Regions from separate parts of the Bacillus sp. 11B20 genome, predicted to be linked through region 2. Evidence: riboswitches for the same ligand, from Rfam matches in the RefSeq annotation. Region 2 holds a riboswitch; the other holds the start of a gene.
The links. A riboswitch is a leader RNA that binds a small molecule or an ion and turns the genes downstream of it on or off. The one in region 2 is predicted to bind glycine.
Positions count from the first base shown of each region.

Region 1: another riboswitch for glycine. It lies ahead of gcvT (glycine cleavage system aminomethyltransferase GcvT); the one in region 2 lies ahead of ACN6NB_RS18915 (amino acid permease).

Region 1 is NZ_JBLZWZ010000008.1:354,869-358,292, forward strand. It holds gene gcvPA (aminomethyl-transferring glycine dehydrogenase subunit GcvPA) at 1-365, opposite strand, end outside; gene gcvT (glycine cleavage system aminomethyltransferase GcvT) at 382-1,479, opposite strand; glycine riboswitch at 1,579-1,672, opposite strand; glycine riboswitch at 1,676-1,782, opposite strand; gene ACN6NB_RS11110 (DEAD/DEAH box helicase) at 2,031-3,424, shown strand, end outside.
Region 2 is NZ_JBLZWZ010000009.1:916,725-920,148, reverse strand. It holds gene ACN6NB_RS18925 (MFS transporter) at 1-60, opposite strand, end outside; gene ACN6NB_RS18920 (LacI family DNA-binding transcriptional regulator) at 509-1,525, opposite strand; glycine riboswitch at 1,790-1,869, shown strand; gene ACN6NB_RS18915 (amino acid permease) at 2,033-3,379, shown strand.

The sequences.
Region 1 (3,424 bases), on a different contig from region 2:
ATCATTGTTTGAAATTCAAAGATCGCTTGCAATTCACCTTGTGAAATCTCCGGCTGATAAGGTGTATACGCTGTATAAAATTCAGAGCGTGAGATAACATGATCGACAATGACAGGCTGGTAATGATCATATACACCAGCACCAAGAAACGATGCATAGGAAACTGTATCCTTATTCTTTGCAGCTAGCCGGGATAATTCCCTGACAAGCGCTGTTTCAGATGCGGCTTCTTTGATGTTGTATGCTCCTTTGAATCTCACCTTCTCTGGGATATCTGAAAAAAGCTCATCAATCGACTGAACGCCGATGACATCCAGCATTTCTTTCTGATCTTGCTCTGTTTGCGGCAAATATCTGTGCTTCATCCTCTATTCCCCCTCGTTATTTGGTTCTTTTATAAAATGGTGTTGTGACGATTTTGGCTTTTAGACGCTTTTTGCGAACCTGTACTTCCACCTCTGCCCCAAGCTCCGCTTCTGAGGTTTCGATCAAAGCAAGCCCGACATTTTTCTTTAATGTTGGGGATTGAGTGCCCGTTGTGACAAACCCAACCTGCTTTTCTCCTGAAAAGACTGGATAATCTGTACGCGGAATCCCTTTTTCAATCATTTCAATGCCGACAAGCTTTCGCTTCAGTCCCTCTTCTTTTTGTTTTTTAAGTGCTGCTTTTCCGATAAAATCAGCTTCTTTATCCGTTTTGACAGCAAAACCAATTCCGCCTTCTAATGGAGAAATATCCTTTGTCAGCTCCTGGCCATAAAGCGGAAGCCTTGCTTCAAATCTCAAGGTATCACGTGCACCGAGTCCGCACGGTATTAATCCTTTTGGCTGCCCCGCTTCTAATAAAGCGGACCAAAGGTGGACCGCATCTTCTGACTGGCAGTAGATTTCAAAGCCATCTTCCCCTGTGTAACCTGTTCTAGAAACGAGCACTTCTTTATTTGCGACCTCAGCTTTTGATAAAAACGTAAAAGGTTTAAGCGATGTCACCTCTTCATCCGCCACCTCTTTGATGATGTCAGCAGCAAGAGGTCCTTGAAGCGCTAGCAAGGCGGTTTGATCAGATATATTTTTGATCAATACGTCATCCTTCTCTTGGTGCTTCAAAAGCCAATCCACGTCTTTATCGATATTTGATGCGTTGATGACAAGTAAATAGTGGTTCTTTTCTTTTTGGTAGACGAGCAGGTCATCTACCGTTCCGCCATCTTCATAACACATGGCTGTATATAGTGCCTTACCGTCTGTCAGCTTAGACACATCATTGGTTAATAACCTTTGTAAAAAAGGAAGGGCATCTTGACCTTTGACGTCCACCTCACCCATGTGAGACACATCAAAAAGCCCTGCTTTTGTTCGAACAGCTTCATGTTCTTCTTTAATGGAAGAAAATTGGACAGGTAATTCCCAGCCCCCGAAGTCAATGGTTTTTGCGCCAAACGTTTCATACGCATGAAAAAGCGGTGTTCGTTTCAACATCAATCGTTTCCCCCTTTTTTTAGTGCAAATGCAAGCTGAATTTTCAGAAAAAAATCACAGCAAAAAAGGACAGAGCGCTCCCTTTTATCAAAAAGAAGTCTCTGTCCTTGCACCTGAAAGTTTACAGCACAACATCATTGTGCGTTTTCCCCTTTGGTGGTTTGCTAAAACGATCAGCAAACACTCTCCAGAGTTGCGTCCGGTAAGAGTACTTTTGCCTGAGAGATTCACTGAATCATTCAGCTTGCTCCTTCGGCGCCTGCCAGTGCAAAATAACCGCCAAGTCTCTCCCCATACCATCATCCGCTCATATTTTTCACATTTATTGGACATACTATCAAAATGGGTGACTTATTTTCTAGATCACTTATCAACATCCTACCATTAGAAATGGATGGAGAGCAACAGAAAAATCATTAACATTTTTAAAATAACCTTTCGATATCGTTCGCTTTTATTCATATATCTAGTCTTTTAGAGACCTCTTAAAAAATGAAGCGTTTAAAAACAGAACAATTTATCAGATCCTACTAGAAAGGCAGGCGACCACATTGAATATTCAAACGATTTTTGATCAGGAATGGACAAATGAATTTCAGCAGCGGCTTTCATCAGACGGCCCCTGGGCGAACTGGGATATGTATCGATTAGCGACGCAGGTTCAAAAAGTCACAGCCATTGATTCATTCGAGGGACTGCAAGCTCCTGCGCACCTGCCTGCATTCACACCTTTACAGCACCAGCTCGAAGTAGCCAGAAGAGTCGTAGAAGAAATGAATGGGAAAGCCATTCTAGCAGATGAAGTGGGCCTAGGGAAAACCGTAGAAGCAGGACTCATTATCAAAGAATACATGATTCGTGGACTTGCCAAAAAGATTCTTATTCTCGTCCCCGCCTCCCTTGTATCTCAGTGGGTACAGGAGCTGCGGACGAAATTTTATATTGATGCTGTTGAACAAAAAAAGAGCTATGTGTGGGAGCAGTGCGACGTTGTCGTTTCTTCCATTGACACAGCCAAAAGACAGCCGCATCGAGACACGATTTTATCGATTGCCTACGATATGGTCATTATCGATGAAGCACACAAACTGAAAAACAATAAAACGAAAAACTATGAATTTGTGAGAAACCTGAATAAGAAGTTCTGTCTGCTGCTGACAGCGACACCTATTCAAAACCGGATCGGAGAAATATTTAATCTCGTTTCCCTTCTGAAGCCGGGCCACCTAGGAAATGAACATCAATTTAAAGATATCTTTGCCAAAAAGGACTTGCAGCTTGAAGACCATGACCGATTAAAACAGCTCGTCAATAAAGTGATGATTCGAAACCGAAGACAAGACACAGGCATCGAGTGGACAAAACGACATGTCAAAACGATTTCCATTGATTTTTCTCCGACAGAACAAGCATTGTATGATGAAATCTGCAAGCTGAAAGAGAATCCGTCTTATACAAAGCATATGTTTTCCATTATGACCTTGGAACGAGAATGCTGTTCAAGCCGTGAGGCAGTTTATATGACGATTAAAAAAATGCAGGAAGAAGAAAAGCATATTCTCGGCTCTTCTGCTATAGCGCAAATCATGGAGAAAATCAATCAAGTGGAGCAAAACTCAAAGGCGCTTGAAGTGGTCAAACTCATTCAACAGTTAAATGAAAAAGTCATTATTTTCACCGAATACCGCGCAACACAAATTTATTTACAATGGTTTCTACAGCAAAATGGCATTAGCTCCGTGCCATTTCGTGGCGGCTTTAAGCGGGGTAAAAAAGATTGGATGAAAGATTTATTTAGAGAACGGGCGCAAGTGTTAATTGCTACAGAAGCTGGCGGCGAAGGGATCAACCTTCAGTTTTGTAATCAAATCATTAACTACGACCTCCCGTGGAACCCGATGCGTTTAGAACAGAGAATCGGACGTATCCACCGCCTTGGCCAAGA
Region 2 (3,424 bases):
GCCAAGCATGAAGTAGTTTAAATACATGCCAAGTGACGATTTAATATAAGGATTTTTCATGTTCCCACTCCTATATTTGAAACCCCTTTAAGGTCAAATTCTTTGTATACCCTTTGTTATTGTTTCCTTCAAAATGAATAATATGAAGCCCATCACAACACCCCTTATGTGATTGATGAAAAAATAATGAATATTCATCTGTTCTTCAATCAAGTACATCGTTCTACTAAAATTTAAAAAATAATAACAGCCTTGATTAGGAAGTGAAACTTCATGATTTGATCAGAATCATAAAAAATCACTTTTAACTGTTTTTTGATAGAAATAACGATAGGACGAAATAGGTATAACGATATACTAAAAGAAGCAACGAGATAAATATACTCCTGCATTTTAAATGTGTCAAGTTTATGACTTTGTGATTTAAAAAAAGAAAATTGAAACAAAGAAATAGTTGACTTGATCAATAAAAAAAGGAGAATTGCTGTCCACAATTCTCCTTTCCATATCAGGTAGAGGTTTCTCTAATATGAAGTTGAGGCTTTAAAATCAATCTCTGCAGCTCTTCATCCTGATCGTTCATTTTATGATATAAAAGGTTCGCTGCTTTTGCCCCGATGGATCGGGGGAATGAAGAAACAGTGGTGAGCGGCGGATGGTACATCTCCGCTTCAGGAACATTATCGAATCCAACCACATCAATATCTTCACCTGGCTGGATGCCCCGTGCTGACAGTGCTTGCATGACTCCAAATGCAACTAAGTCACTAAAACAAAAAATAGCGGTAGGAGGCTCGGGTTGATCCATCACTTGAGCGAGTGCTTCTTTCCCGCCTTCACGAGTAGGTACGATATCAATAATAAGGGAATCATCAATCGTCAGGTTTTCATCGTCATGAGCTCTTTTGAAACCTTTCATCCGCTCAATCCAAGTCGATGAGGTCTTGATGCCGCCTAAGAAGGCGATACGTCGATGCCCCTTCTGAAGAAGATGATGAATGGCCATCCAAGTGCCTTGTTCATAATCAACACCGACATAATCACATTGCACATCTGATAACTCACGATTTGCAAGTACTTTTGGGGTGCGAATTTGATTTAATTGTTTGACGGTTCGAGCAGAGCTTTTCGAAGCTGGGTTTAAAATAATTCCGCCCACTCGGTGCTCTACCATGGTGGAAATGAGCCGCTCCTGTTTGTCGACACTGTCAAAGGTTGTACCAAGTAAAACGGTATAGCCTAGTGATTCAAGCGTGGTTTGCACGCCGATTAAAAATTCCGAAATAAAGGTGTTAGAAATATCTGTGACAATCACACCAACGATATTTGAGCTTTTTGACCGCATGTTGGCAGCAACGCGGTCATATACGTATCCTAAGTCTTCCATGGATTGCAGTACTTTGTTTCGAGTGGCTTCAGAGATTCTAGGATTGTTTCGAACAACGAGTGATGCCGTTGAAGTCGAGACACCGGCATGCTTGGCGACTTCCTGTAATGTGACACGCTGTTTGTTCATTTTTTTCATTTATCTTCACCAACTTCAATGGATTGCCTAACTTTGTTCATGATCAAGAGGGATTTCTCCATCAGACGAGCCGAACATCTTTTGGTTTATTATACATGAATTAGGGGGGATTGATGAAGTGAAGACATATGGGTATCACCGTAAATCATAAAAGATTACCATTGACAGCATTCTGATTGAGGCGTAAAATATAAAATTATTCAGAAATAGCAACATTTTAATTAAATAACGAAGGCTATGATTGCTGTGGGTCACACTATAGCAGGAGCAGCTTCTGGAGAGACCGCATGTATGTGCGGCGCCGAAGGGTTCACAATCTCAGGCAAAAGGACAGAAGAGTACGAAATATTGTATTTGTGATGCATGGATGATGCCGTGTATTACTTTTCTCTATTTTGCTATTCTTTTATGACCGTGAGATTGGAGCGCATCCAATCTCTTTTTTTATGGACTTTTTAAAGAGTTCATTATTTCAGTATAAGATCGTGTCGTAGGAGGGTGTTAGCATTGGCACAACAAGAATTAAAACGAGATTTATCAAACCGTCATGTGCAATTGATTGCCATTGGCGGAACCATTGGAACAGGGCTGTTTTTAGGCTCTGGAAAAGCCATTCAATTGGCAGGTCCATCAATCATTTTTGCTTATTTAATTGTCGGAATGGCCATCTTTTTTGTCATGAGGGCACTTGGAGAATTGCTTTTATCGAAGGCGGGCTATCAGTCATTAACCGATATTGCAGAGGACTATCTCGGCCCGTGGGCATCTTTTGTGACAGGGTGGACATATTGGTTTTGCTGGATTATGACAGCGATGGCGGATGTCATTGCGGTCGGAGTGTATGTGCAGTATTGGTTTGATATCCCGCAATGGATTCCTGCCATCATTTGTTTGTTGATTTTACTAGGATTGAATCTATTAACGGTGAAGCTTTTCGGAGAAATGGAATTTTGGTTTGCACTCATTAAAGTGATTACGATTCTATTACTGATCGGTGTTGGAATTGTTCTTTTAATCATTGGTTTTCAAACCGATGCCGGACCGGTGACAGTAACGAATTTATGGTCTCATGGCGGGTTATTCCCGAATGGTGTCACAGGCTTCTTGCTGTCATTCCAGATGGTGATTTTTGCGTATGTGGGAGTTGAACTGGTTGGCGTATCCGCAGCAGAAACAGCTAATCCGCAAAAAAACATTCCCTCTGCGATTAATAAGATTCCATTAAGAATTCTATTTTTCTATGTGGGTGCGATCTTTGTTTTACTATGTATCAACCCATGGTCTGAGCTCAGTGCATCAGAAAGTCCTTTTGTGAAAACCTTTGGGCTCATTGGGATACCAGTAGCAGCGGGGCTTATCAATTTTGTTGTGTTGACGTCTGCGGCATCAGCTTGTAATAGCGGCATGTTCTCGACAAGCCGTATTCTGTATAATCTCAGTCATCAAAAGCAGGGGCCAGCTTCCTTTGGACGTTTGAACAAGCACGCTGTCCCGAGTAATGCGCTATTTGTTTCAACGATTGTAGTATCGGTCGGTGCACTTTTAAGCAAGCTGATTCCCGAACAAGCCTTTGGGATTGTTACCACGATCAGTGCCATTTGTTTCATTTGGGTATGGAGTATTATTTTAATTTGTCATTTGAAATATAAAAAAACACGGCCTGAACTGCATGCAGCATCTACCTTTAAAGCACCGTTCACACCTTTTGTGAATATTTGCGTTCTTGCGCTCTTTGCAGCCATTCTCGTGATCATGCTCTTCGCAGATGCAACACGTCCTGCGTTGCTATTGACACCGGTATGGTTTGGTTTCTTATTTTTGATTTATGCACGAAAGAAACGCCGTGCATCGTAACGGACGGAAAAAGCACAGCCTTTTGACAGAGCTGTGCTTTTTATC